3 regions of the Pseudomonas sp. JL27(2026) genome follow, and region 1 is predicted to be linked to each of the others. Evidence: predicted binding sites of a transcription regulator. Region 1 holds the regulator's gene; each other region holds the start of a gene.
The links. The regulator sigma-54, encoded in region 1, starts transcription at its own class of promoters, with help from an activator protein. The targets are predictions, from matches to a motif close to ANTGGCATNNANNTTGCTNT.
Positions count from the first base shown of each region.

Region 2: glnA (glutamate--ammonia ligase) is a predicted target of sigma-54. The motif match lies at 6,597-6,616, and genes of this name have one in related genera.
Region 3: AC1Z1G_RS09110 (CmpA/NrtA family ABC transporter substrate-binding protein) is a predicted target of sigma-54. The motif match lies at 2,092-2,111, and genes of this name have one in related genera.

Region 1 is NZ_CM167794.1:1,011,150-1,021,079, reverse strand. Features, by position in the region: gene lptC (LPS export ABC transporter periplasmic protein LptC) at 1-510, shown strand, start outside; gene lptA (lipopolysaccharide transport periplasmic protein LptA) at 497-1,042, shown strand; gene lptB (LPS export ABC transporter ATP-binding protein) at 1,042-1,767, shown strand; gene AC1Z1G_RS04585 (RNA polymerase factor sigma-54) at 2,041-3,534, shown strand; gene hpf (ribosome hibernation-promoting factor, HPF/YfiA family) at 3,657-3,962, shown strand; gene ptsN (PTS IIA-like nitrogen regulatory protein PtsN) at 3,975-4,439, shown strand; gene rapZ (RNase adapter RapZ) at 4,442-5,299, shown strand; gene AC1Z1G_RS04565 (HPr family phosphocarrier protein) at 5,315-5,587, shown strand; gene AC1Z1G_RS04560 (ZIP family metal transporter) at 5,761-6,654, opposite strand; gene AC1Z1G_RS04555 (superoxide dismutase) at 6,686-7,297, opposite strand; gene AC1Z1G_RS04550 (hypothetical protein) at 7,299-7,766, opposite strand; gene AC1Z1G_RS04545 (class II fumarate hydratase) at 7,794-9,176, opposite strand; gene AC1Z1G_RS04540 (FagA protein) at 9,163-9,564, opposite strand; gene pmbA (metalloprotease PmbA) at 9,812-9,930, opposite strand, start outside.
Region 2 is NZ_CM167794.1:394,260-404,189, reverse strand. Features, by position in the region: gene AC1Z1G_RS01840 (glycogen/starch/alpha-glucan phosphorylase) at 1-2,047, opposite strand, end outside; gene AC1Z1G_RS01835 (YkgJ family cysteine cluster protein) at 2,300-2,737, shown strand; gene typA (translational GTPase TypA) at 2,970-4,790, opposite strand; gene thiI (tRNA uracil 4-sulfurtransferase ThiI) at 4,928-6,382, opposite strand; gene glnA (glutamate--ammonia ligase) at 6,713-8,119, shown strand; gene AC1Z1G_RS01815 (hypothetical protein) at 8,267-9,451, shown strand; gene AC1Z1G_RS01810 (DUF4124 domain-containing protein) at 9,607-9,930, shown strand, end outside.
Region 3 is NZ_CM167794.1:1,994,948-2,004,877, reverse strand. Features, by position in the region: gene rmf (ribosome modulation factor) at 468-683, shown strand; gene AC1Z1G_RS09115 (quinone-dependent dihydroorotate dehydrogenase) at 980-1,999, opposite strand; gene AC1Z1G_RS09110 (CmpA/NrtA family ABC transporter substrate-binding protein) at 2,247-3,458, shown strand; gene AC1Z1G_RS09105 (ANTAR domain-containing response regulator) at 3,474-4,049, shown strand; gene AC1Z1G_RS09100 (nitrate/nitrite transporter) at 4,418-5,629, shown strand; gene AC1Z1G_RS09095 (bifunctional protein-serine/threonine kinase/phosphatase) at 5,637-7,307, shown strand; gene nirB (nitrite reductase large subunit NirB) at 7,755-9,930, shown strand, end outside.

The sequences.
Region 1 (9,930 bases):
GTGGGCTACTGGAACATCAGCCCGGAGCGCTTCCTCGACAAGCCTGTGGTGAAGGTCGATGAAAACGCGATCGACTATTACGCCATCAACGCCTACAGCCTGCAGTTCCTGCCCGACGGCGGCCTGCAGTATGAAATGACCTCCGACAAGGTCGAGCACGTTCAGGCCAGCGAGATCACCCTGCTGACCAAGCCCGACCTGCAGATGTACCGCGGAACCGTGTATCCCTGGCATGTCCAGAGCGAACGCGGCGAAGTCAACCCGGACGGTACCGAAGTCGAGCTGATCGACTCGGTGCGCATTGCGCGCACTGACGAAAAAAAGCGTGAAACCATCATTACCAGCAGTCGCATGACCGTATTCCCGCAACAGCAATATGCGCAGACCCAGCAAGCCGTTAGAATCGACGGCGCTGGTGGTGTATCGACTGGTAACGGAATGAAAGCGTATTTGAAAGAAAGCAGGATACACCTGCTATCGAACGTAAGAGGACAGTATGAGGCTCGTTAAAACCCTCCCTATTTTGCTCAGTCTGGGCGCAGCACTGGGAAGCGTGAGCGCCTGGGCTCTGCCGAACGATAGTCAGCAACCTATCCGCATTCAGGCTGACGATGCTCAGCTTGATGACAAGCAAGGTATCGCCACCTACAAAGGTGACGTCATCATCACCCAGGGCTCGATGAAGGTCACCGGCAACACCGTGACCATCACCCGCACCCCGGCCGGTGACATCGACGTCGTGACCTCGGTAGGCAACCTGGCCTATTTCGAGCAGTTGCAGAAGCCGACTGACACGAAACCCGTCCAGGGCTATGCGGTGACCATCCAGTACCACGCAGCGCAAAACCGCGTTGTACTGATCGACCGGGCCAAAGTGATCAACGACGGCAACACCACCGAAGGCGAGAAAATCGTCTACGACACGGTCAAGCAGGTCGCCAACGCTGGTCGTGCCAATGGCAGCGCCGTGACCGCGCCACGTCCGCGGATCGACATGGTCATCCAGCCGAAAAAGAAAACCGACGAGCAGAAGGCCCAGTAATGGCAACTCTGAAAGCTCAGCATCTGGCCAAGAGCTACAAGAGCCGCCAGGTCGTGCGCGATGTCAGCCTGTCCATCGACAGCGGCCAGATCGTCGGCCTGCTTGGCCCTAACGGCGCCGGCAAGACCACTTGTTTCTACATGATCGTCGGCCTGGTTCAGGCCGATCAGGGCCGCGTGCTGATCGACGACCTGGATGTCAGCCACCAGCCGATGCACGGCCGCGCTCGCGCCGGTATCGGCTATCTGCCGCAAGAAGCGTCGATCTTCCGCAAACTCTCGGTCGCCGATAACATCATGGCCATCCTCGAGACCCGCAAGGAACTCGATAAGGCCGGTCGCCGCAAGGAGCTGGAAAGCCTGCTGCAGGAATTCCACATCAACCACATCCGCGACAACCTCGGCATGAGCCTGTCCGGTGGTGAGCGCCGCCGCGTGGAAATCGCCCGCGCCCTGGCCACCGCCCCGAAATTCATCCTGCTCGACGAACCGTTCGCCGGCGTGGACCCGATTTCGGTAGGCGACATCAAGCAGATCATTCACCACCTCAAGGCAAAGGGCATCGGCGTCCTGATCACGGACCACAACGTCCGTGAAACCCTGGACATCTGCGAAACCGCCTACATCGTCAACGATGGCCAACTGATCGCCGAAGGCGACTCTGCGACCATCCTGGCCAACGAACTGGTCAAGGAAGTGTACCTGGGCCACGAGTTCCGCCTGTAAGCGCCGAGGTGTTTGACCTGTTACCGGAGCGCCAACCTCAATAAAATCAGTAGAATTTTATTGATACGGCGCTCAGGGCATTCCCACGCCCTCAGTTCCTCAGCCTTGGGCTGACGCAGCCTGGCGCAATAAAAATTTAAAACGTTTTAATTGTTACAGCGCTCTAGGCAAACACTTCAGTTTCGGGCATATAATTTGCTTAAGTTTGGCGCTCCGGCGCCCCTGTAGTGGATGGCGCATGTGCGCCGGCGAATAAGGTGTTAAGCCCCTGCCATGAAACCATCGCTAGTCTTGAGAATGGGCCAGCAGCTGACGATGACACCGCAGCTGCAACAGGCCATCCGCCTGCTCCAATTGTCGACCCTGGACCTGCAACAGGAAATCCAGGAGGCACTGGAGTCCAATCCTATGCTCGAACGCCAGGAAGAAGGCGACGATTTCGATAACGCCGACCCCATGGCGGACAACATCGAGCAAAAGCCCAATACCGACATTACAGAGCCCTCCTACCAGGAAACCGCCCCCACGGTGGACAACCTCGAGGAAGGCGAGTGGAACGAACGCATTCCCAACGAACTCCCGGTCGACACGGCTTGGGAAGATGTCTACCAGACCAGCGCCAGCAGCCTGCCCAGCAACGATGACGACGAGTGGGACTTCACCACCCGCACATCGGCCGGCGAGAGCCTGCAAAGCCACCTGCTCTGGCAATTGAACCTGGCGCCGATGTCCGACACCGACCGTCTGATTGCCGTCACCCTGATCGACTGCATCAACAATCAGGGCTACCTGGACGAAACCCTAGAGGAAATCCTCGAAGCCTTCGACCCGGAACTGGACATCGAACTGGACGAAATCGAAGCCGTCCTGCATCGCATCCAGCAATTCGAGCCGGCCGGCATCGGCGCACGCAACCTGGGCGAGTGCCTGTTGCTGCAATTGCGCCAACTGCCCGCCAAGACCCTCTGGCTGGCCGAGGCCAAGCGCCTGGTCAGCGACTACATCGACCTGTTGGGCAGCCGCGATTACAGCCAACTGATGCGTCGCATGAAGCTCAAGGAAGATGAACTGCGCCAGGTCATTGAGCTGGTCCAGAGCCTCAACCCTCGACCGGGTTCGCAAATCGAGTCCAGTGAAGCCGAGTACGTCGTCCCTGACGTGATCGTGCGCAAGGACAACGAGCGCTGGCTGGTGGAGCTGAACCAGGAATCGGTTCCGCGCCTGCGGGTCAATCCACAGTACGCAGGCTTCGTGCGCCGCGCCGACACCAGCGCCGACAACACCTTTATGCGCAATCAGTTGCAAGAAGCGCGCTGGTTCATCAAAAGCCTGCAAAGCCGCAACGAAACCCTCATGAAAGTCGCCACCCAGATCGTCGAGCACCAGCGCGGCTTTCTCGAATACGGCGATGAGGCCATGAAGCCGCTGGTCCTGCACGACATCGCTGAAGCGGTCGGCATGCACGAATCGACGATTTCACGGGTGACCACGCAAAAGTTCATGCATACCCCACGGGGTATTTATGAGCTGAAATACTTTTTCTCCAGCCACGTCAGCACCTCTGAAGGCGGCGAATGCTCGTCTACGGCGATCCGTGCGATCATCAAAAAACTGGTTGCCGCGGAAAATCAGAAAAAGCCGTTGAGTGACAGCAAGATCGCTGGTTTACTGGAGGCACAAGGCATTCAGGTAGCCCGCCGCACCGTCGCCAAGTACCGCGAATCCCTTGGGATCGCGCCTTCAAGCGAACGCAAGCGGTTGATGTAAGGGCCACGCCACCGCGTTCCAGGGTGTGTTCGAAAATTCGCCATCAGGCAGTTTCCGGACACAACCTAGTGGCAGGCTAACCAGCCTGCCGCCTTATGCACTGGCAACGAAGGAGAAGCTGTATGCAAGTCAACATCAGTGGACACCAACTGGAAGTGACCGAACCCCTGCGCGCCTACATCGGTGAGAAACTTGACCGACTGGAACGCCACTTTGACAAGATCACCAATGTGCAAGTGACGATGGCTGTCGAGAAACTGAAACAGAAAATCGAAGCCACGCTGCACATCCACGGTGGGGAAGTCGTCGCCAACGCAGAACATGACGACATGTATGCTGCGATCGACCTGCTCACGGACAAGCTGGACCGCCAACTGAAAAAGCATAAGGAAAAGCAACAGAGCCTGCTGCAAGGCACTGGTCGCTAACACTCTCCCCACATGATCCGACTTGAAAACATCCTGACCCCCGGCCGTTCACTTGTGAACGTGCCGGGCGGCAGCAAGAAACGCGCCCTCGAACAAATTGCCAACCTGATCGCCCGTGAAGTACCGGATCTGGAGATGCAAGATGTCTTCGAGAGCCTGATTGCCCGTGAAAAGCTCGGTTCCACCGGTTTTGGCAACGGCATCGCCATCCCGCACTGCCGCCTCAAAGGCTGCGAGTCGCCTATCAGTGCACTGATGCACCTGGACGCTCCTATCGATTTTGACGCCATCGACGGTGCCCCGGTCGACCTGCTGTTTGTATTGCTGGTCCCGGAAGCCGCCACCGATGCGCACCTGGAACTGCTTCGCCAGATCGCCAGCATGCTTGACCGCAAGGACGTGCGCGAAAAACTTCGCAGCGCCGCGACAAATGAAGCCCTGTACCAGGTTGTCCTGGAAGAGCAAAACGGTCCGTAACCATGCGCTTGATCATCGTCAGTGGCCGTTCCGGCTCAGGTAAAAGCACCGCCCTCGATGTACTCGAGGATAACGGCTACTACTGCATCGACAACTTGCCCGCCGGCCTGTTGCCTGAACTTGCCGAACGCGCACTGATCCACACCGAACTGGCCCAGCCGCTGGTGGCGGTTTCAATCGACGCACGCAACTTGCCCAGCCACCTGTCGCGCTTTCCCGAGTTACTCACGGAAGTGCGCAGCCGCCACATTCAGTGCGATGTGCTGTACCTGGATGCCGACGAAGAGACACTGCTCAAGCGCTTCTCGGAAACCCGCCGTCGCCACCCGCTGAGCAGCGCCAATCGCTCGCTCGCCGAAGCCATCAATGACGAAACCAACCTGCTGGGGCCGATTGCCGATCTCGCGGACCTCAAGGTCAATACCACCAACCTGAACCTGTACCAGCTACGCGATACCATCAAGTTGCGGCTGCTGAACCAACCCGAGCCCGGCACAGCGTTTCTGGTTGAATCCTTTGGTTTCAAGCGTGGAATGCCGGTCGATGCCGACCTGGTGTTCGACGTACGCTGCCTGCCCAACCCGTACTGGAAACCCGAGCTGCGCGACCAGTCGGGGCTGGACCTTCCCGTGGCCGAGTACCTGGCAGCCCAACCGGATGTCGAGGAAATGTTCCAGGACATCTCCAGCTACCTGCTGAAATGGCTGCCAAGGTTCGCCGCCAGCAACCGTGCCTACGTCACCATTGCCATTGGCTGCACCGGCGGGCATCACCGCTCCGTCTACCTGACCGAACGTCTGGGCCAGGCCCTGCAAAAAACCCTGAAGAACGTCCAGGTTCGCCACCGCGACCTTAGCTAAAGGATTCACACCGCGATGCCCGCTCTGGAAATTGAAATCATCAACAAACTGGGCCTTCATGCCCGTGCATCAGCAAAATTCGTCGGCGTCGCCGGTCAGTTTCCCTGCCAGATCAGAGCCGGGCGTACACCAGAAACAATGGTCGATGGCAAAAGCATCATGGCAATGATGATGCTGGCCGCCGGTAAAGGCACCCGAATCCACTTGAGCACCGAAGGCGAGCAGGAACAGGAAGCGCTGGATGCGCTGGCGGCATTGATCAATAACTTCTTCGACGAAGGCGAATAACCCCCGTTATCTTTCGGCAAGGCGGGCCTCCGTGGCGAGGGAGCTTGCCTCATCCAGGTTGCGAAGCAGCCCAAAACCTGCAACCGCGATGTATCAGATACGTCGTATACGCTGATCTGACGACTGCTACGCAGCCGAGCGGGGGCAAGCTCCCTCGCCACAAAAGCAGGCAATCAGCCCAACGCCGTGTCCATCACCATCATCAGGCAAAACCCGGCCATCAACCCAAGGCTGGCGAGTTTGTCGTGACCGTTGCGCCGCGACTCGGGAATGACTTCGTGAGTCACCACCAGCAGCATCGCCCCGGCCGCCAAGGCCAACCCCAGCGGCAAGAGCATCTCGGCCAGGCTCACCAGCCACGCGCACAGCAACGCGAATACTGGTTCAACCAAACCTGAGGCGGCGCCGATCAAGAACGCCTTGCCCCGCGACATCCCTGCCCCGGCCAACACCAGCGCAATCACCAAGCCTTCCGGCACATCCTGCAACGCAATGCCCATGGCCAGGCTATCGGCGTCCGGCATGCCGCCCCCAGCGGAAACACCCACCGCCATGCCTTCCGGAATGTTGTGAGCAATGATCGCGAAGACAAACAGCCAGATGCGCGCAGGGATCACCGGACGATCCGGAGTGCCAACCAGCATGGAGGGCGTGCCCCCCGAAACTTTACGGTCCACAAGAAACAGACCAAATGCCCCGAGCAGAATCCCGAAACAGATCAGCCCACTGGACGCCCAGGCAGACAGCCCAAGACTTTCGGCCGCTGCAATGCCCGGAACGATCAGCGAAAACGCGGTCGCCGCCAGCATCACCCCGGCACCGAAACCGAGCAACGTATCACTGAGCGCCAACGGCATGCGCCGGATGACCAATACTGGCACCGCGCCCAGGGCCGTGCCCAACGCACAAATCGCCCCGCCTTGCAGCGCCCGCATCATCCGTGGTTCAAGGTCCAGCCAGGCCAGCCCTTGGGCCACGAACAAGGTGATGCCCGCCAACAGCAACAGCGAACCCAACGCGTAACGAAACATTCGCCCACTGCTGATTGTCAGTGTTTCAGTGCCCATAGTCGGCCTTAGATCTTTTTTTGTGGGGGTCTTAAACCAGCGCTGCCTGATAGCGCTGAGCAACTTCCGGCCAATGGATCACGTTGTAGAACGCGTTGATGTATTCCGGGCGACGGTTCTGATAACGCAGGTAATAGGCGTGTTCCCAGACGTCGAGACCGAGAATCGGCGTGTTGCCATTCATCAGCGGACTGTCCTGGTTACCGCTGCTTTCCACCACCAGCGTTTTTTGCGGCGTCACGCTCAGCCAGGCCCAGCCGCTGCCGAAACGGGTCAGCGCGGCTTTGGTGAAGGTGTCCTTGAAGCTGTCGAAACCACCCAACTGCTCATCAATCGCCTTGGCCAGCGCGCCCTGTGGATTGCCTCCTCCCTTGGGTGCCATGACGGCCCAGAACAACGAGTGGTTGGCATGCCCGCCGCCCTGATTGATGACCGCTGCGCGAAGTTTTTCCGGCAATTGCTGAACGCTGGCCACCAGTTTTTCCACGGGCCATTCGGCCCACTCGGTGCCTTCGACCGCTGCATTGAGGTTATTGATGTAGGTCTGGTGGTGCTTGGTGTAGTGGATTTCCATGGTTTGCGCATCGATATGCGGCTCCAGGGCATCGTAGGCGTACGGCAAGGCAGGCAAGGTGTAAGACATCTCAATGTGCTCCATGTAGAGATCGGGGGGCTGTCGCAACGTCAGGGCTCAGGGTCGAAGCCGACGCCGACGCCACCACGGTGTTGTCGAGCAAACGGTGAGTCCGGGGATACTCGCCGTGCTCACCGATGAAATTCAATAACTCGACATAGGTCTTGCTGCTCTGGCGCAGTGCTGCTTCGCGCAGGGCCGGCGCAAGGCGGGTGTTCTGCAGGGTCTGCAATAGCCGCTGATGGATGGCGCACAAATACTCGGCACTCTCCTCTGGCTGGTTGAGGCGCAAGTGCAAATCCGCCAGGTTGTGGTGAGAAATCACGCAAGCCGCTACCGCTTCGTCGGCATCCGACCAGCGCTCGAACAACACCTGAGCCAGGGCCAATGCCTGCAAGTAGTGCTCGCGGGCATCGACCAGTTCGCCCTGCATGAAGCAGCGATTGGCCCTTTCGATCGTACGTTTCCAGTGCTCCATGGTGAGCCTCCAAAGCGGTATCGGTAATTACACGCCGCCGGCCGTGAGTTTCTCTGGGTTGAGCAACTCTTCCAGCTGGCTACGCGACAGGTCGGTGTGTTCCAGGGCGACGTCGATCACCGGACGACCCTGCTGATACGCCTTTTTGGCGATTTCAGCGGCTTTCTGGTAACCAATGATCGGGTTGAGTGCTGTCACCAGAATCGGGTTGCGCGACAGCGCTTCCTTGAGCTTGGCCTCGTTGACCTTGAAGGTGGCGATGGCTTTGTCACCCAGCAGACGGCTGGAGTTGGCCAGCAACTCGATACTGCTCAGCAGGTTCTGGGCGATGATCGGAAGCATCACGTTGAGTTCGAAATTGCCCGACTGGCCGGCCACGGTGATCACTGTGTCATTGCCGATCACCTGCGCGGCGACCATCGCCGTGGCTTCCGGGATAACCGGGTTGACCTTTCCCGGCATGATCGAGGAACCCGGCTGTAAACCTTCGAGCTCGATCTCCCCCAGACCGGCCAAAGGACCGGAGTTCATCCAGCGCAAGTCGTTGGCGATTTTCATCAGCGACACGGCGGTGGCTTTGAGCTGACCGGAGACCGCAACGGCGGTGTCCTGAGACCCGATCAAGGCGAACAGGTCCTTGCCGGGCGTGAACTGCACCTGAGTCAGTTTGCTCAACTGCTGGCTGAACCGCGCCGCAAACTCGGGATGGGCGTTGACCCCCGTCCCCACCGCCGTGCCGCCCTGGGCCAGGGACTGCAATGCTGGCAACAGGCCCTGTAAATGACCGATGCTGGCCTTGAGTTGCTGCCCCCAACCGTTGAGTACCTGGCTCATGCGCACCGGCATGGCGTCCATCAGGTGTGTACGGCCAGTCTTGATGAACGGATGAACCTGCCCGGCCTTGCGTTCAATCACCTGCACCAGGTGCAACAGCGCCGGCAGCAGCTGTTCATGCAGCGCCAGTGCGGCGCTGACGTGGATAGTGGTCGGGATGATGTCGTTGCTGCTTTGGCCACAATTGACGTGATCGTTCGGGTTGACCGGTTCGCCCAGTAAACGGCTGGCGAGGGTCGCAATCACTTCGTTGGCGTTCATGTTGGAGCTGGTGCCGGAGCCGGTCTGGAAGATATCCACCGGAAAATGCTGCATGAAATCGCCTTCCAGCAGGCCTTGGGCGGCATCGACGATGGCTTTGCCCTGAGCTTCGCTCAATTGCTTGAGCTCAACGTTGGCCTTGGCTGCCGCCGCTTTGGCGAGGATCAGCGCTCGAATGAACTGTGCCGGCATCCGCTGGCCACTGATTGGAAAGTTGTCCACCGCGCGCTGGGTCTGCGCGCCGTACAAGGCGTCGACCGGGACTTGCAACTCGCCCATGCTGTCACGTTCGATACGCGTTTTAGAGGCTGTCATCTGAAAATCCTTGCACCAGTTCTATGAGAGGAATGGAGGGTTGCAGCGAGCAGGTCGCCAGTTGCCAGGCGTAGCTTTGCCAGCGTTTGAGGCGGCAATTGCACAAAGAGAGGCGTTCGAGATCACGCAATGGGCGCCAGGCCTGGTCCAGACACTGGCTGCGCCAATGCCAGGGCAGTGCGGTATCGGCGGCGGTGTCGAGCAGAAGACGAAACGAGGTTTCGGCGATCGTCCACGAGGACGTGGCGGTGCAACACCCCAGATAACGGCCTTCAGCCAAGTAGTGGTCGATCAGGCGCGGCTCGTCAGGATCCAGCGCGCAACGGATCTGGCGACTCATCCAACGCCAGCTTTCAAGATAAGGCTGCTCGTGCAAGGCAGAACTCATGACCTGGGCTCATTCGATAATGAGATTTATTATTAGATGATAATGAGAACCAAAACAAGCACAGTAAAACACTCCGCTCTCATTGTGGGAGCGGGCTTGCTCGCGAAGGGGGGCATCACATTCAACATCTTTGTTGGCTGATAAGCCGCTTTCGCGAGCAAACCCGCTCCCACAAAGGGCCAGTGCAAGACGCAAAAAAGGCGCGCCACCTCAATGGTGGCGCGCCTTTGTGTAAACCGGCGAGGGTTTAGCTGCCCGCTACGGTCATGCGCTCGATCAGCACCGAACCGGTGCGGATGTTGCTGCGCAACTCCAGGTCATTACCGACCGCGACGATCTGCTTGAACATGTCGCGCATGTTGCCGG
Region 2 (9,930 bases), 620 kb from region 1:
CGTTTGCACCGTCCAGGGTACCGATGGTCAGCGCGCCATTGAGGCCGAACTTCATGTTACTGGTGCCCGAGGCCTCGAAACCGGCAGTGGAAATCTGCTCCGACAGGTCGGCCGCCGGAATGATGCTTTCGGCCAGGCTGACGTTGTAGTTGGGCAGGAACACCACCTTCAGCAACCCACGCACAGTCGGGTCGTTATTGATCGTCCGGGCAATGTCGTTGGTCAGTTTGATGATCAGCTTGGCCTGGTGATAACTGGCCGCCGCCTTGCCTGCGAAAATCTTCACCCGTGGCACCCAATCGGTTTCCGGCTCGGCGCGAATCGCCTGATACAGCGCCACTGTATGAAACAGATTGAGCAACTGGCGTTTGTACTCGTGAATTCGTTTGACCTGCACGTCGAACAGCGCCGCCGGGTTAACCGCAATGCCCAGGCGCTCATGAATCAGGCTGGCCAATGCCCTTTTGCTGTGCAGCCGTTGCTCGGCGAACTGCTTGCGGAATGCCGCTTTCTCGGCAAACGGTTCCAGTTCGATCAGCTTCTGCTCGGGATCGTCCAGCAAGCCCGGCCCCAGCGCATCGACCATCATCGACGTCAGTTCCGGGTTGGCCTGGTACAACCAGCGGCGGAAGGTGATGCCGTTGGTCTTGTTGTTGATCCGGTCCGGGTACAGCTTGTGCAACTCGGAAAACACCGTGCTGCGCATCAGTTGCGTGTGCAGCCCGGACACCCCGTTGACGCTATGGGAGCCGAGGAACGCCAGGTTGCCCATGCGCACACGTCGGCCGTTGTCTTCTTCGATCAGCGATACCGCGCGCAGCACGTCGAAATCATGAATGCCCTTGGCCCGCAGCGAGTCGATGTGCTGGGCGTTGATCAGGTAAATGATCTGCATGTGCCGTGGCAGCATCCGCTCCATCAGGCCCACCGGCCAGGTTTCCAGCGCCTCGGGTAACAGCGTGTGGTTGGTGTACGACAGCGTGTCGACGGTGATCTGCCAGGCAGCGTCCCACGCCACGTCGTACACATCGACCAGTTGACGCATCAACTCGGCCACGGCAATCGAGGGGTGAGTGTCGTTGAGCTGGATCGCTGCGTGTTCACCCAACGTCAGCACCGAACCGTGCATGTTGCGATGGCGACGCAGCAAGTCCTGCAACGAGGCGGCCACGAAGAAATACTCCTGACGCAGCCGCAGCTCCTGACCGGCCTCGGTGCTGTCGGCGGGGTAAAGCACCCGGGAGATGCTCTCGGCCCGAGCCACTTCGGCCACCGCGCCCAAATGGTCACCGGCATTGAAACGCTCCAGGTGCAGGTCTTCCATGGCCCGCGCCCGCCACAGGCGCAACGTGTTGACGCCGGCCCCACGCCACCCCACCACGGGCGTGTCATACGCCACCCCGCGCACGGTTTCGGACGGCGTCCAGACTTGCTTGCTCTTGCCGTGCTCATCAGTGACCGTTTCGACGCCGCCGCCGAAACCGATCGTATAAATTACCTCCGGACGCTCGAACTCCCACGGGTTGCCGAAATCCAGCCAGTGTTCGGTCTGCTCCTGCTGCCAGCCGTCGACAATCGCCTGGCGGAACAAGCCATGCTCATAACGAATCCCGTAGCCGTGACCGGCGATACCGAGGGTCGACATGCTCTCCATGAAGCACGCGGCCAGCCGTCCGAGGCCGCCGTTGCCGAGTGCCGCGTCCGGCTCCAGCAGGCGGATGCGCTCCAGGTTGACGCCGAGTTCGGTCAACGCCTCGCGTGCCACGTCCAGCAAGCCAAGGTTGCTCAGGCTGTCATAGAGCAGGCGGCCAATGAGGAATTCCAGCGAGAGGTAGTAAACGCGCTTCTGACCCTTGCGGTAGATATGCCGCGTGTGGTCCATCCAGCGTTCGACCATGTGATCGCGCGTCGCCAGGGCGATGGCTTCGAACCAGTCATGGTCAAAGGCGTGATCCGGATCCTTGCCTACGGCGTAGGTGAGTTTGGTCAACACGGCGTCGCGAAAAGCGGCCACCTCAGCGTCACGAACAAGCGGTTCCTGAGTCATGGGTAGGACCTCGATCGAGCATGGAATGGTCTGAGCCTAGTCGGTCTGACACGAGGCAAAAGCATGGGTTCGGCGTTTTTTGCAACCGCCGCCCTCAGGCCTTCGTCCTTGCCGGTACGTCGTAAAAAGAAGCAGATGCCGTGCCGCTGCCTCAAAAAATGCAGGTCGACAAGAAAAAACCGGCAAATGGTCGTTCAAAAAATCACCAGTCCCGGTATGATCGCGCGCCCTGATGCACGCTGGTAATTCCACATGATGAAGCCCAACCTGATCGCCGCCGCGGAGATCGACCGTCTCGATACCTGGGCCAAGTACTCCGCCCCCATGTGTGGCTCCTGCGTGTCCAGTTGCTGCACGCTGCCGGTGGAGGTCAAGATCAAGGATCTGATCCGCATCGGCATCGTCGATGAGTTCGAGCGCGGCGACCCGCCGAAGAACATCGCCAAGCGCCTGCAAAAGGAAGGGATCGTCGAGCGTTACAACCAGAAGTCCGAGATCTTCACGCTCCAGCGCATGAGCAACAACGATTGCCTGTACCTGGATCGCAAGAGCCGTTTGTGCACTATTTATGAAAAGCGCCCGGACACCTGCCGCAACCATCCCAAGATCGGCCCGCGGCCGGGGTATTGCGCGTACAAGCCAAAAGAAGTGGTACGCGAGACCAAGCTACGGACACTCGATAAGTTCTGATCAGGCAGAAGTTCTGATCCGAAGCCTGTTACCTGTGGCGAGGGAGCTTGCTCCCGCTTGAGTGCGCAGCACTCACAAAATCGACGTTAGCTGCAAATATCCTGGGGCCGCTACGCGCAGCCCAGCGCGAGCAAGCTCGCTCGCCACAGACATCGCACAAACCCCAGACAAACAAAAACGCCCCCGACCTTGCGGTCGGGGGCGTTTTTTTAAGCGCTAACTAAGTCGAAACTCAGTTGCCGCTTTTCTTCGCAGCGCGGGTACGCTCGCTTTCGCCCAGGATCTTCTTGCGAAGACGGATGGACTTAGGAGTGACTTCACACAGCTCGTCTTCTTGTACGAATTCCAGAGCTTGCTCCAGAGTGAAACGTACAGGTGGAACCAGAGCGATGGTTTCGTCTTTACCCGAAGCACGCATGTTGTCGAGCTTCTTGCCTTTAGTCGGGTTAACACCCAGATCGTTGTCGCGGCTGTTCAGACCAACGATTTGACCTTCATAGATGTCCTGGCCGTGTTCGATGAACAGCTTGCCACGCGACTGCAGGGTTTCCAGCGAGTAAGTCAGTGCCTTACCGGTAGCGACCGAAACCAGCACGCCATTCTGACGGCCGGACATGTCGCCGGACTTCATGGTGTCGTAACGGTCGAAGATCGAGGTCAGGATGCCGCCGCCGGAGGTCAGGGTCAGGAACTCGTTACGGAAACCGATCAGGCCACGTGCCGGGATGTTGTACTCAAGGCGCACACGGCCCTTGCCATCCGGAACCATGTTGGTCAGGTCGCCTTTACGGATACCCATTTGTTCCATGATCGAACCCTGGGATTCTTCCGGCAGGTCGATGGTCACGTTTTCGTACGGTTCGTGCTTGACGCCGTCAACCATGCGGATGATCACTTCTGGACGACCAACACCCATTTCGAAGCCTTCGCGACGCATGGTTTCGATCAGTACCGAGAGGTGCAGCTCACCACGGCCGGAAACTTTGAACTTGTCGGCGGTGTCGCCTTCTTCAACGCGCAGGGCAACGTTGTAGAGCAGTTCTTTGTCCAGACGTTCCTTGATGTTACGGCTGGTCACGAACTTGCCTTCTTTACCGCAGAAAGGCGAGTCGTTTACCTGGAAGGTCATGGAAACGGTTGGCTCGTCAACGGTCAACGGCTTCATCGCTTCAACGTTCAGTGGGTCGCACAGAGTGTCGGAGATGAACAGTTGCTCGAAGCCGCTGATGCAGACGATGTCGCCGGCAGCTGCTTCTTCAACGTCGATACGGTGCAGACCGTGGTGACCCATCAGCTTCAGGATACGACCGGTACGCTTCTTGCCGTCGGCGTCGATAGCGACAACCGGGGTGTTCGGCTTGACGCGACCACGAGCGATACGGCCAACGCCGATAACACCCAGGAAGCTGTTGTAGTCCAGAGCGGAGATTTGCATCTGGAACGGACCGTCACGGTCGACTTTCGGCGCAGGTACGTTGTCGACAATCGACTGGTACAGCGGGGTCATGTCTTCAGCCATGTCGGTGTGGTCAAGACCTGCAATACCGTTCAGGGCAGAGGCGTAAACCACTTTGAAGTCCAGCTGTTCTTCGGTAGCACCCAGGTTGTCGAACAGGTCGAAGATCTGGTCCAGAACCCAGTCCGGACGTGCGCCTGGACGGTCAACCTTGTTGATGACCACGATTGGACGCAGGCCGGCTTCGAACGCCTTCTTGGTCACGAAACGGGTTTGCGGCATAGGGCCGTCTTGAGCGTCAACCAGCAGCAGAACGGAGTCAACCATCGACATTACACGTTCAACTTCGCCGCCGAAGTCGGCGTGGCCCGGGGTGTCCACGATGTTGATGTGGTAGCCATTCCAGTTGATGGCGGTGTTTTTCGCCAGAATGGTAATACCGCGCTCTTTCTCCTGGTCGTTGGAGTCCATCACGCGCTCGTCGTTGAGCTCGTTGCGCTCCAGGGTGCCGGATTGACGCAAGAGTTTGTCTACCAGGGTGGTTTTACCATGGTCAACGTGAGCAATGATGGCGATGTTGCGTAGATTTTCGATCACTTGTGTATCTCGATCAGAGGATTCGGTGTGCTGACAAGTCTTGGCAGCGATTAACGTTGCGTCCGCAAAGCCGTTACAGCTTGGCGGCGGCGTCGGGGGGCCGGTGACGCAGGCCACAGGCAAACAGCCCCGGGCTCTTAGCTCGGTCGATAAACGCGCACATTGGCATGCCCCTCACTGAGCAAATGGTGGGCATGCAGGCGACTCATCACGCCTTTGTCGCAATACAGCAGGTACTGGCGAGTAGGGTCCAGTTCCTTGAAACGAGCGTTCAGTGCATAAAACGGCATCGCTTGTACCTCGACGCCAGCAAGCTGTAACGGGTCGTCTTCAGCGGCATCCGGGTGACGGATGTCGATGACGATCTGACCGGCCAGCGCTTCACTGACTTCTTCAATCTGCACGTCCTGGCCCAATTCATCGATTACACGATCGATCGGCACCAGTTTGGCGTTCTCGAGCGCACGCTCGAGCACCGCCATGTCGAATTCTTTCTCTTCATGCTCCACACGCGGACGCTTGGCGTGGGTCTTGGGGTTCACCGAGATGACCCCACAGTACTCCGGCATGTGCTTGGCGAAGTCGGCGGTGCCGATTTCGTTGGCCAGGTCGATGATGTCCTGCTTGTGACTGGCGATCAGCGGACGCAAGACCAGCTTGTCGGTCACGCAGTCGATCACGGACAGGTTCGGCAACGTCTGGCTCGACACCTGGGAAATCGCTTCACCGGTGACCAGTGCCTCGATGTCCAGCCGATCAGCGATTCGGGACGCAGCGCGCAACATCATACGCTTCAATACTACGCCCATATGACTGTTATCGACTTTCCCGAGAATTTCGCCCAGGACTTCCTCAAACGGCACACTGACAAATAACACGCGCTGGGAGCTGCCGTACTTCTTCCAGATGAAGTGCGCGACTTCCATCACGCCCAATTCGTGGGCACGCCCGCCGAGGTTGAAGAAGCAGAAGTGCGCCATCAGCCCGCGGCGCATGATCTGGTAGGCGGCGACGGTGGAATCGAAACCGCCGGACATCAACACCAGGGTCTGTTCCAGCGCGCCCAGCGGATAGCCACCGATGCTGTTGTGCTGGTTGTGGATCACGAACAACCGTTTGTCGCGAATTTCTATGCGAACTTCGATTTCAGGCTCTTTCAGGGAAATACCGGCGGCGCCGCACTGACGACGCAGTTGGCTGCCGACGTATTTCTCGACGTCCATGGAGCTGAATTCGTGCTTGCCGGCACGCTTGCAGCGCACCGAAAAAATCTTCCCGGCCAACGCCTCGCCGAAGTGCAGCTTGCACTTGGCGACGATGTCGTCGAAGTCACCCAGCGGGTACTCGTCAACCTGCAGGAAATGCGCGATGCCCGGCATGCAGCTCAGGCGCTCGGTCATGTCCTTCAGGGCTTTGGGGTCAGTGACGTGCGTTTCCAACTCGAGGTTGTCCCACACGCCGTTCACCACCACAGCCGGGTCCAGATCGCGGAGCACGGCACGGATGTTCTTGGCCAACTGACGGATGAAACGCATCCGTACCGGGCGGCTCTTGATGGTGATCTCGGGGAAGACTTTTACGATTAGTTTCATGAAAACAGCGCGCGCTGGGCCAGCCGAAAAAGGGGGGCGCGGATTATAGCGGAAATTGCTCAAGGTTTAACCAGTTAATGTGCAGAAGGTTTTCGATGCACCAAAACGGGTCATTTATCGCTTAAAGCGCTACATTAAAGGGCGATATTTTGCGCAAACCCTGCGCTTTCACCTTTATATGCGTGGGATTGGGGCGAAAAACCCAAGTCGGGGCACTGGCATGCAATTTGCTCCCTTGTGAGGCAGGTTGCCTTGGCAGAGTATTCGCGCCGGCAGCACCCACATTCTAAGGGCACTCCACTACCCGCCCGAAGCCACCCGGAGGACACTATGTCGAAGTCGGTTCAACTCATCAAAGATCATGACGTCAAATGGATTGATCTGCGCTTCACTGACACCAAAGGCACTCAGCACCACGTGACCATGCCGGCCCGTGATGCGCTGGATGACGATTTCTTCGAAATCGGCAAAATGTTCGACGGTTCCTCCATCGCTGGCTGGAAAGGCATCGAAGCCTCCGACATGATCCTGCTGCCGGACGACTCGACTGCCGTGCTCGATCCGTTCACCGAAGAGCCGACCCTGATCCTGGTGTGCGACATCATCGAACCTTCGACCATGCAAGGCTATGACCGCGACCCACGCGCCATCGCCCACCGCGCCGAGGAATACCTGAAGTCCACCGGCATCGGCGACACCGTGTTCGTCGGCCCGGAGCCTGAGTTCTTCATCTTCGACGAAGTGAAGTTCAAGTCCGACATCTCCGGTTCCATGTTCAAGATCTTCTCCGAGCAAGGCTCGTGGATGTCCGACCAGGACGTAGAAGGCGGCAACAAAGGCCACCGTCCAGGCGTCAAAGGCGGCTACTTCCCGGTTCCACCATTCGACCATGACCACGAAATCCGTACCTCCATGTGCAACGCCATGGAAGAAATGGGCCTAGTCATCGAAGTTCACCACCACGAAGTGGCGACTGCCGGCCAGAACGAAATCGGCGTCAAGTTCAACACCCTGGTAGCCAAGGCTGACGAAGTTCAGACCCTGAAGTACTGCGTACACAACGTGGCCGATGCCTACGGCCGCACCGCGACCTTCATGCCTAAGCCTCTGTACGGCGACAACGGCTCGGGTATGCACGTTCACATGTCCATCTCCAAAGATGGCAAGAACACCTTCGCTGGCGAAGGTTATGCCGGCCTGTCCGACACCGCCCTGTACTTCATCGGCGGCATCATCAAGCACGGTAAGGCCCTGAACGGCTTCACCAACCCGTCGACCAACTCCTACAAGCGCCTGGTTCCAGGTTTCGAAGCACCGGTAATGCTGGCCTACTCGGCTCGCAACCGTTCCGCATCGATCCGTATTCCTTACGTGTCGAGCCCTAAAGCTCGCCGTATCGAAGCACGCTTCCCGGACCCGGCAGCCAACCCGTACCTGGGCTTCGCTGCACTGTTGATGGCTGGCCTGGACGGCATCCAGAACAAGATCCACCCAGGCGACGCTGCCGACAAAAACCTGTACGACCTGCCGCCTGAAGAGGCGAAAGAGATCCCGCAAGTGTGTGGCAGCCTGAAAGAAGCCCTGGAAGAGCTGGACAAAGGTCGTGCGTTCCTGACCAAAGGCGGCGTATTCAGCGACGACTTCATCGACGCTTACATCGCCCTGAAAAGCGAAGAAGAGATCAAGGTTCGTACCTTCGTACACCCACTGGAATACGAGCTGTACTACAGCTGCTGATCCGGTAGCGCTCGCGCAAGCGGCGTGACTCAAAAGAGACCTCCTCCGGGAGGTCTTTTTTATGGGCGCTGATTTCCCAAGCCACTGCATCCATGGATAATCCGCGAATTTCGTGCCTGACTCGGCGCACCAGACGAAGGGATTCGCATGAAGTGGACACACCTGGCCCTGATCGGCTGCATCGCATGGGGTACCGCCCACGCTGCACCCTTCTATGACGGCAAACCGTTGGCTCATCCGATACTCGACAACCTGTCGGAAAGCTCGATGACCCTCGCATTCTTCAAGGAAGCCGATGGCGTCAAAGGCTATTACAGCCCCAGCAATGCACCCGAGCAATCACCGCAACTGCTCGATAACTTCGGCAACGCCTCGATCGAGTCTGTCTTCGCCATGTCGCTGGACAGCGAGAGGCCGACCCGCTTCGTCCTGTTCAAGCAGCAGGGTCGTTACCAGGTACATGCCTACCGCTACGACGCCAACGATCATCTTTATAGCCAGGTCGGCTCGCTGCAAAAAGCCCTCGACCGCATCGTCGACGGCAAGAAAACCCTCGACGCCCTCACGGTCAAAAAGGCCCTGGCCCAACTGACGCAACTCAACCACCGCTTCTTCTTTGAAAATTCGGACATTGCCGAATTCGATCAGATCGACCATACCCAAGGCACGCTGGTCGGCTACTTCGACGATAGCCAGCAACTGATCCGCCACACCCCGCCGGGCGAGGAACAACTGGCCTACAAGAAAACCTTCCAGAAAAAGGATGGCCGCTTCCTGACCGTCACCTACTGGCGCGGCTACGGCAAACCCCTGCATGAGGGCTCGCGTACGGTCTACAACTATCAGGTCAGCCAGATCGCCTGGGAAACCGATCCGACCCGCTACCGCGGCAGTGAAGACGGCGACAGTGTTGTGTACGGCTATGGTTTCATCCGCGCGCAAGGCAAGTACAGTCACGGCCTGCGCACGGGTGAATGGCACTTCAGCGAAGGCTGGGAAAACCAACAGAGCGGCCCTTATGTCGAGGGCAAGCGTCAGGGCCAATGGTATGTCACCTCCCCTGAGAATACCCAGACCGGCCTTTATGAAAACGACCAGCGCGAAGGCCGCTGGGACATCCTGCCCTCCGAAAACGATGAACCTGCCGATAACGACATCCAGGGCTTCGACACCTACGTCCACGACCAACTCAATGGCCCGAGCGAGCGCCGTGTCGGCGACAAAACAGTGGAACGCGGCCACTACCTGAACGGCAAGCGCCAAGGTCCCTGGCTCACAGAGGACGGCAGTGGCAACTATGAGAACGGCTCCTGGACACCCAACGCCCCATGATGCACAGCCTCCTTCGCGAGGCCTCTGCTTGACGAGCCAAGGCATCGCAGGCCCCAGATCCCGATCAATTGCATGACGGGATGTGAACGCCTTGGGCCAACTCTCGTCGTTGGCCTATGCTGCAACCCAACGTCTTCGTTTATCGGTCGATTTTTATGGGTCGTGGTTTTCTGCTGATACTGCCTCTGATTGCCCTGCCTGCCGTCGCGCAAATCTACAAGTACACCGACGCCAACGGCAACGCTGCCTACAGCAATCAGCCGCCCGATGGCGTGAAGAGCCAGCCGGTTGAGCTGCCGCCGCTCAACCAGGTTGAACGCCAGCAACCGGCAGCCGAACAACCCTCCCCCCCGCGCAACGACAGCAGCGCCGCGTATGCCGTGCTGGAACTGACCGGCCTGCCCACCGAAGAAGCCCTGCGCGCCAACAACGGCACCTTCACGGTCGGCGTGCAGATCCAGCCCCGCCTGCAAGGGCCG
Region 3 (9,930 bases), 980 kb from region 1:
AAGAGCGCTCGCGTGGCACGAAGGTGTGCCGTTCCACCCCTGCGACTCAACACCCGAAGGTTGAAAAGAGCTTAGATGCAGGGGCAGATAAAAAATTCGTTGCAACAAAATGTCATAACTCGACCCTTCGTCGAATAGTACCCGAGTGCAACGGGTGGGCATTCTCACTAAAGCATTAACCCCATCATTTACTGGGAGCCCGATCATACCGGGCTTTGCTTATCAAACCGGTTACAAACGAGATGTTTCTTATGGCCATAGCACCTAGATGGTTACGTGCTTATGACAAAACGATCATTCCCTCGATGTGACGCTTTGGTTAGAACTCACTACAGGTTGACGTCGCAACGGCGTCAACACCTTGGCTCGCGACGCCGGCAGCGAGCCGCCAACGGCAGAGAATTTTCTGCCAGACCTCAATAGAGGTCGACGCGAAAAATACAGTCAACAAGTGAGGGAAACACCCTATGAGAAGACTTAAGCGTGATCCGTTGGAAAGAGCATTTTTGCGCGGATATCAATATGGCGTTGGTGGTAAATCCCGTGAGCTTTGCCCATTTACTCTACCGTCGGTACGCCAAGCCTGGATCAACGGCTGGCGAGAAGGACGCGGCGACAACTGGGACGGTATGACCGGCACTGCGGGAATCCATAGACTCAACGAACTTCACGCCGTCGGCTAAACGGGGCACACATTCCGACACGACAATCTGAATACGCAACACCTTAACCACGCACGTCCCATCCGGACGGCGGGCTTCGGCCCAGGGGCTCCTTCGAGGAGCCCTTTTTTATGCCTGTAAAAAATTACGGTGGGGCTTCTGTGGCGAGGGGGCTTGCTCCCGCTGGGTTGCAAAGCGGCCCAAAAACCAATCAACTCGGTGTATCAGGTAAAGCGCGATTGTATGATTTACGACTGCTTCGCAGCCGAACGGGAGCAAGCCCCCTCGCCACAAAAGCCCTTACCCATACCCAGGGTTTAGCGCAAGGCCGCTATGGCGTCGACCGATCCACGAATCAGCGCCGGACCTTTGTAGATGAAGCCTGAATACAGCTGCACCAGGCTCGCACCCGCGGCGATTTTCTCAGCCGCGTGCTTGCCTTCGGTAATCCCGCCCACCGCAATAATCGGTAAACGCCCAGCCAACTCGGCTGCCAGCACCTTCACGGTGTGGGTGCTCTTGTCACGCACGGGTGCACCCGACAAACCGCCCATCTCGTCACCGTGCTCCAGGCCTTCAACGCCGACGCGGCTCAGGGTGGTGTTGGTCGCGATGACCGCGTCCATGCCGGTTTCAACCAGCGCTTGTGCAACCTGAGCGGTTTCTTCGTCAGTCATGTCCGGGGCAATCTTGATCGCCAGTGGCACATGTTTGCCGTGGCGCAGCGCCAGCTCGGCCCGGCGTGTGGCCAGGTCCGCCAGCAGTTGCTTGAGCGAATCACCAAATTGCAGGCTGCGCAGGCCAGGGGTGTTCGGCGAACTGACGTTGACCGTCACGTAGCTAGCGTGGGTGTACACCTTGTCCAGGCAGATCAGGTAGTCGTCGACGGCACGTTCGACCGGCGTGTCGAAGTTCTTGCCGATGTTGATCCCCAGCACGCCCTTGTACTTGGCAGCGGCCACACGGGCCAGCAGATGATCGACGCCCTGGTTGTTGAAACCCATGCGATTGATGATCGCCTCGGCCTGCGGCAAGCGGAAAATCCGTGGCTTGGGGTTACCTGGCTGTGGACGTGGGGTAATGGTGCCGATTTCAACGAAGCCAAAACCCAATTGGGCAAACCCGTCGATGGCCGCACCGTTCTTGTCCAGCCCCGCCGCCAGCCCCACCGGATTGGGAAACTCCAGCCCCATGACGTTCACCGGCAACTGCGCCGGCGACTTGCACAGCAAGCCATTGAGGCCCAAACGCCCGCCTGCACCGATCAAGTCCAGGGACAGGTCGTGGGAGGTTTCCGGGGAGAGTTTGAACAGCAGTTGGCGGGCCAGGGTATACATGGGCGGGTTTGACTCGGTTGGCGGCGAAGTAAGGCGGCGATTATAGCCGGGCATGGGGCTCGCACGCGAGGCGCACGATGAAATCAGCAGCCAGTGGCATATGCCTTGCACTTGTTAGCGCATCAGCACTCATGCCAACGACGGGATGAGCCCCACAGGGCTGATGGAAAGGACAACGGCGTCGTCATCCGGCCTGATTTTCACGGCGGTCCGGGTACGGCGCTTTTTCATGCAAGGTGCTTATACGATGACTGAACCTCAAGCAGGCCCTCTGGCCTGGGTCAACGGCAGCGATGCCCCGGAAAAAACCGAGATCAACCTGGGTTTCATGGCCCTGAGCGACTGCGCCTCGGTGGTCGTTGCCGCGACCCAGGGCTTCGCTCAGCCCTATGGCCTGACGCTGAACCTCAAGCGCCAGTCGTCCTGGGCCAACCTGCGGGACAAACTGGTCAGCGGCGAACTGGATGCCGCCCATAGCCTGTACGGCTTGATCTACGCCGTACACCTGGGGATCGGCGGCGTGGCGACAACGGACATGGCGGTGCTCATGGGCCTGAACCAGAACGGCCAGAGCATCAACCTTTCCCACGGCCTGCAAGCCTTGGGCGTGACCTGTCCTGAAGCGCTGGACCTGCATGTGCACCAACGTCGCCCAAAACTCACCTTTGCCCAGACCTTCCCCACCGGCACTCACGCCATGTGGTTGTATTACTGGCTGGCGAGCCAGGGCATTCATCCATTGCGCGATGTCGACAGCGTCGTGGTCCCACCACCGCAAATGGTCGCGCACCTGCAGGCCGGGCGTATCGACGGTTTCTGCGTCGGCGAACCCTGGAGCGCCAGCGCGGTACGGCAGAACCTCGGTTTCACGTTGGCGACGAGCCAGACTATCTGGCCCGATCACCCGGAAAAAGTCCTCGGCTGCACCCGTGCCTTCGTCGAGCATTACCCGAACACCGCCCGAGCCCTGGTCATGGCGATTCTGGAAGCCAGCCGTTTCATCGAACAAAGCAGCGAAAACCGCCGCAGCACCGCACAGCTGTTGAGCGCCCCCGCCTACCTCGACGCGCCGCTGGACTGTATTGAACCGCGTCTGTCGGGCGACTACGCAGACGGCCTCGGCCATCGCTGGCAGGACCCGCACGCGCTGCGCTTTCATGCCGATGGCGAGGTGAACATTCCGTACCTGAGCGATGGCATGTGGTTCATGACCCAGTTCCGGCGCTGGGGTTTGCTGCGCGAAGACCCGGACTATCTGGGCGTGGCGCGCCAGGTCCAGCAACTGGGCGTCTACCACGACGCCGCCAGGGCGCTGGGCGTCGCAGCTTTGGGCCAGGAGATGCGCAGCAGTCAGTTGATCGACGGTAAAACCTGGGATGGCTCGGACCCGGCGGCGTACGCCCGAAGCTTCAAGCTGCACGCCATGGCCGACACTCCCGCCCTTCTCGCCCGCCGCTGACAGGAGGCCATGACCATGTTGCGTATCCTGCTGATCAACGACACCGCAAAAAAAGTCGGGCGACTCAAAGCCGCGCTGACAGAGGCAGGCTTTGAGGTGATCGACGAGTCCGGCCTGACCATCGACCTGCCCGCACGCGTCGAAACGGTGCGCCCGGATGTAATCCTGATCGATACCGAGTCACCGAGCCGCGACGTGCTGGAGCAAGTGGTGCTGGTCAGTCGCGACCAGCCACGGCCGATTGTGATGTTCACCGACGAGCACGACCCGGGAGTGATGCGCCAGGCGATCAAGTCCGGCGTCAGTGCCTACATCGTCGAAGGCATTCATGCCGCGCGCCTGCAACCGATCCTCGACGTGGCGATGGCGCGTTTCGAAAGCGATCAGGCGCTGCGCGCCCAACTCCAGGCTCGTGACCAGCAACTGGCCGAGCGCAAGCGCATCGAACTGGCCAAGGGTTTGCTGATGAACATGAAGGACTGCAATGAGGAGCAGGCCTACACCCTCATGCGCCGCCAGGCCATGAGCCGCCAGCAGAAGCTGATCCAGGTGGCGGAGCAGATCATTGCCATGAGCGAGTTGTTGGGTTGAGCCGATCGTTGTGGCGAGGGAGCTTGCTCCCGCTGGGGTGCGAAGCTCCCCAAAACCTGCCAGCGCATCGTGTCAGATAAAGCCCATCAGCCAGATCACGACTGCTTCGCAGCCGAACGGGAGCAAGCTCCCTCGCCACAAAAGCAGGCGGTTGGCACAGATCTCGCTATGTAATCGGCACAGGTAACCAACGGCGGTTGCCCCACCTACGACAAAGACGTCGCTCACCCGTTCGCCCCTCACGGCGAATCAGGTGGCGGCGTTTTTTCGTTTTGGCCCCACAGCCCGGGGCCGGTGGTGCGGCCGTTGCGGCGCCCCACCGCAACGCTCACGACTCCTATCGAGACTCTAAACCGCTGAGGTGCGCGATGAATTCAAGCTTCTGGAAATCCGGCCACACCCCGACCCTGTTCGCAGCGTTCCTGTATTTCGACCTGAGCTTCATGGTCTGGTACTTGCTCGGCCCCTTGGCGGTGCAAATCGCCGCCGACCTGCACCTGACCACCCAGCAACGCGGACTGGTGGTGGCCACGCCGATTCTGGCCGGGGCCATCCTGCGCTTCGTGATGGGCTTGCTGGCGGATCGTCTGTCACCCAAAACCGCCGGGCTGATTGGCCAGGTGATCGTGATCTGCGCGCTGTTCGGCGCCTGGAAACTCGGCATCCACAGCTACGAGCAAGCCCTGCTGCTTGGCGTATTCCTCGGCATGGCCGGCGCCTCGTTCGCCGTCGCCCTGCCCTTGGCCTCGCAGTGGTATCCGCCGCAGCATCAGGGCAAGGCCATGGGCATCGCGGGCGCGGGCAATTCGGGTACGGTGCTCGCGGCGCTGATCGCCCCGGTGCTCGCAGCAGCGTTTGGCTGGAGCAACGTCTTCGGCTTTGCCTTGATCCCGCTGATCCTGACCTTGATTGTGTTTGCCTGGCTGGCGAAAAACGCCCCTCAACGACCGAAAGCCAAAGCCATGAGCGACTATTTCAAGGCCTTGGGTGACCGCGACAGTTGGTGGTTCATGTTCTTCTACAGCGTAACCTTCGGCGGTTTCATCGGCCTGGCCAGCGCCCTGCCCGGCTACTTCAACGATCAATACGGCTTGAGCCCGGTCACCGCTGGCTACTACACCGCCGCGTGCGTATGTGGCGGCAGTTTGATGCGGCCACTCGGGGGCGCGCTGGCGGACCGTTTCGGCGGTATTCGCACCCTGTTGGCGATGTACACCTTCGCCGCTCTCTGCATCGCCGCCGTGGGCTTCAACCTTCCCAGCGCCTACGCGGCACTGGCGCTGTTCGTCTGCACCATGCTCGGTTTAGGAGCCGGCAACGGTGCGGTTTTCCAACTGGTACCGCAACGTTTTCGCCTTGAGATCGGCGTCATGACCGGACTGATCGGTATGGCCGGTGGCATCGGTGGTTTTGCCCTGGCGGCGGGCATGGGTGCGATCAAACAAAGCACCGGCAGTTACCAATTGGCGCTGTGGTTGTTCGCCAGCCTTGGCGTACTGGCGTGGTTTGGCCTGCACGGAGTCAAGCGTCGCTGGAGAACCACCTGGGGCTCGGCGGCAGTGACGGCGGCGCGGGTCTGAAGGGACGATGAGCCTGCAACTGAGCTTCGCCGAGGCCAGCGCCATCGGCCCACGGGACGAGAACCAGGACGCCCTGCGCCTGGTCACGCCGGCCGCCGAACTGGCGGCCAGCAAGGGGTTTCTGTTCGCCATCGCCGACGGCGTCAGCCAGTGCGCCGATGGCGGTCTCGCCGCCCGGACAACCCTGCAGGCATTGGCCCTGGACTATTACACCACGCCGCAAACCTGGGGCGTGGCCCAAGCGCTGGATCGCTTGCTGCTGGCACAAAATCGCTGGTTACAGGCCAACGGTGGCGGCTTGCCGTTGCTCACCACCGTCAGCGCCCTGGTGCTGCGAGGTCGACGCTTCACCCTGGCGCATGTCGGCGACTGCCGAGTGTACCGCTGGCATGCCGATCAGCTCCTGCGCATCAGCGAGGATCACGTCTGGGAGCAACCGGGCATGCAGCATGTGCTCAAGCGTGCATTGGGGCTGGACCAGCACCTGATGCTGGACTTTCTCGACGGTGAATTGCGCGCAGGCGAGAGTTTCGTCCTGCTCAGCGATGGGGTGTGGGCGACGCTGGGCGACACCACCATCGCGGCCATACTGCGCGACCAGCCCGACCTGCAAAGCGCCGCGCAAACCCTCGTCCACGCCGCACACCTGGCGGGTAGCCAGGACAACGCCAGCGCGCTGCTGGTGCGAGTCGACGCCCTTGGCGAAGCGAGCATCGGTGATGCACTGATTCATTTGCAGCAATGGCCGCTGCCGCCAGCGCTCAAACCCGGTCAGGTCTTCGAGGGCTGGCAGGTCGAGAGGCTGCTTGGGCACAGCCAGCAGTCGCTGATCTATCGCATACGCGATGGACAGCAACAGCCGTGGCTGCTGAAAACCCTGCCCTTGCCGTTGAGCAACGACACAGCGGCCGCACAGGCTCTGCTCTCCGAGGAGTGGTTTCTGAAGCGTGTTGCCGGTCGCAGCTTTCCGGAAATTCACCCGGCAGCTCAACGTCAACACCTGTATTACGTGATGCGCGAGTATCCGGGGCTGACCCTGGCCGAACTGTTCGCGCAAAACGGTCCGTTGCCGCTGCCCCAATGGCAACAACTGGCCGAGCGTCTGCTGCGGGCCGTGGGCATGCTGCATCGGCGGCAGATCTTCCATCGCGACATCAAGCCGGAAAATCTGTTGCTGGCTGACGACGGTGAGTTACGGCTGCTGGATTTCGGCCTGGCGTACTGCACCGGTTTATCCGAAGACCAATCGAATGCGCTGCCGGGCACCCCGAGCTACATTGCCCCGGAAGCGTTCAACGGGATTTCACCGACACCGCAACAGGATCTGTACTCGGTCGGCGTGACGCTCTATTACCTGGCCACCGGGCATTACCCCTACGGGGAAATCGAAGCCTTTCAGCGACCGCGCTTTGGCCTGCCCATCAACGCCAACCGTTATCGGCCGGATTTACCCGACTGGCTGGGACAAAGCCTGGAACGTGCGGTGTGCGCCGACCCGGCACAACGTTATGAGACGGCGGAGGAATGGTTGCTGGTGCTGGAGCAAGGTGAACGGCGCAGTTTGAGTGTGCGACCAAGACCGTTGCTGGAACGTGAACCGTTGAAGGTCTGGCGGACCCTGGCGCTGGTGTCGTTGCTGATCAATCTGGTGGTGTTGTATCTGGCATTTCATGGCTGAGATCCAGTCGCGCCTTTCGCGAACAAGCCCGCTCCCACAGGAGATCTTCAGCGAACACAACATCTGCATACGACGTTGATCAAATGTGGGAGCGGGCTTGCTCGCGAAAGCGGACTGATAGCCCCCTCAAATCTATCGCCCATACGCTCCATTAACGGGCGATGCGCCTTGATTCGGTGCAAAAAGCTCAAGTCAGGCACTGAATAACGAAGCAACCCCAACAAAACCAAGCCCTCCCCCGATTTGGCACAACCACTGCATTACCTGTTTCACCATACATAAAGCCCAGCCTTCAACGACGAAGGCTGAGCTTCCCTCAGAGCAGGGACCAGGACAAAGGCGTCCTCGCTAGGCAACTAGCGGGACGCCTTTTTTTGTTTGCGCAAAATATCTCGAGCCAGCCTGACCGCCCTGATGAGGCACGCCTGAGCTCCCCCGGAGAACCTGATGAAAAAACTAAAACTGGTGATGATCGGCAATGGCATGGCCGGGGTCCGGACCCTGGAAGAGCTGCTCAAACTGAGCGGCGAGCTGTACGACATCACGGTCTTCGGCGCCGAACCTCACACCAACTACAACCGCATCCTGCTGTCGCCGGTGCTGGCGGGTGAGCAGGCCTTCGAAGACATCGTACTCAACGACCTGAGCTGGTATCAGGATAACCACATCAAACTGCTGCTCAACCGCAAAGTGGTGGAGATCGACCGGGTCAAACGCCGGGTTATCGCCGAAGACGGCAGCGAAGCCGAATACGACCGCTTGCTGATCGCCACCGGCTCGACGCCATTCATCCTGCCGATCCCTGGCAACACCTTGCAAGGCGTGATCGGTTACCGCGACATCGCCGACACCCAGGCCATGATCGATACCGCCAAAACCCACAAACATGCCGTGGTGATCGGCGGCGGCCTGCTGGGCCTCGAAGCCGCCAACGGCCTGATGCTGCGCGGTATGCACGTGACCGTGGTGCACATCGGCGAGTGGCTGCTGGAACGGCAACTGGACAAAACCAGCGGCGAACTGCTGCAAGCTGCCCTGGAAGGTCGCGGCTTGCACTTTCGCCTATGCGAACAGACCCAGGCCCTGCACGACGCCGGCAATGGCCGGGTCGGCTCGGTGCAGTTCAAGAACGGCGACATCATCCCCGCCGATCTGGTGGTGATGGCGGCAGGCATTCGCCCCAACACCGAACTCGCAGAAAAGTCCGGCATCGCGTGCAACCGCGGGATTCTGGTCAACGACACCCTGCAAACCTATGACCCGCGCATCTACGCCATCGGCGAATGCGCCAGCCACCGAGGCATCGCCTACGGCTTGGTGGCGCCGCTGTTCGAACAGGCCAAGGTCTGCGCCAATCACCTCGCTCAACTGGGGTTCGCCCGTTATCAAGGCTCGGTGACCTCGACCAAGTTGAAGGTCACCGGCATTGACTTGTTCTCCGCCGGTAACTTCATGGGCGGCGAAGACACCGAGACCATTACCCTTTCCGACCCCATCGGCGGGGTCTACAAAAAACTGGTGATCAAGGATGACGTGCTGGTCGGCGCCTGTCTGTACGGCGACACCGCGGATGGCGGCTGGTATTTCCGGCAGATTCGAGAGAACCATGCCATCGGCGAGATCCGCGATCACCTGATGTTCGGCGAGCAGGCTCTGGGTGATGTAGGCCACCAGGGCCAGGACAAAGCCATGAGCATGGCTGACAACGCCGAAGTCTGCGGCTGCAATGGCGTCTGCAAGGGCACCATCGTCAAGGCGATTCAGGAACACGGGCTGTTCAGCGTCGACGAGGTCAAGAAACACACCAAAGCGGCAAGCTCCTGCGGCTCATGTGCAGGACTGGTGGAGCAGATCCTGATCAACACCGTCGGCGGCGCAGCAGACGTCAAACCGAAAAGCGAAAAAGCCATCTGCGGTTGCAGCGACCTCAACCACGGGCACATTCGCCAGGCCATCCGCGAACAGCACCTGCTGACCATCGCCGACACCATGAGCTACCTGAACTGGCGCACCCCGAATGGCTGTGCCACCTGCCGCCCGGCCCTCAACTACTACCTGATTTCCACATGGCCGGGCGAGGCCAGGGACGATCCGCAATCGCGGCTGATCAACGAACGCGCCCACGCCAACATCCAGAAAGATGGCACTTACTCGGTAGTCCCACGGATGTGGGGCGGTGTGACCAACCCTTCAGAGCTGCGGCGCATTGCCGACGTCGCCGACAAGTACAACGTGCCGATGGTCAAGGTCACCGGCGGCCAGCGTATCGACTTGCTGGGGATCAAGAAACAGGACCTGCCCGGCGTCTGGAAAGATCTGGACATGCCGTCCGGCCATGCCTACGGCAAATCGATCCGCACAGTCAAAACCTGCGTCGGCAGCGAGTTCTGCCGTTTCGGCACGCAGAACTCCACGCAACTGGGCATCGAGCTGGAACATGACCTGTTCAACATGTGGTCGCCGCACAAAGTGAAACTGGCGGTCTCCGGGTGCCCACGCAACTGCTCGGAAGCGGGCATCAAGGACGTCGGAATTATCGGCGTGGATTCGGGCTGGGAGATGTACATCGGCGGCAATGGCGGGATCAAAACCGAGGTCGCGGAGTTCTTCGTCAAACTGAAAA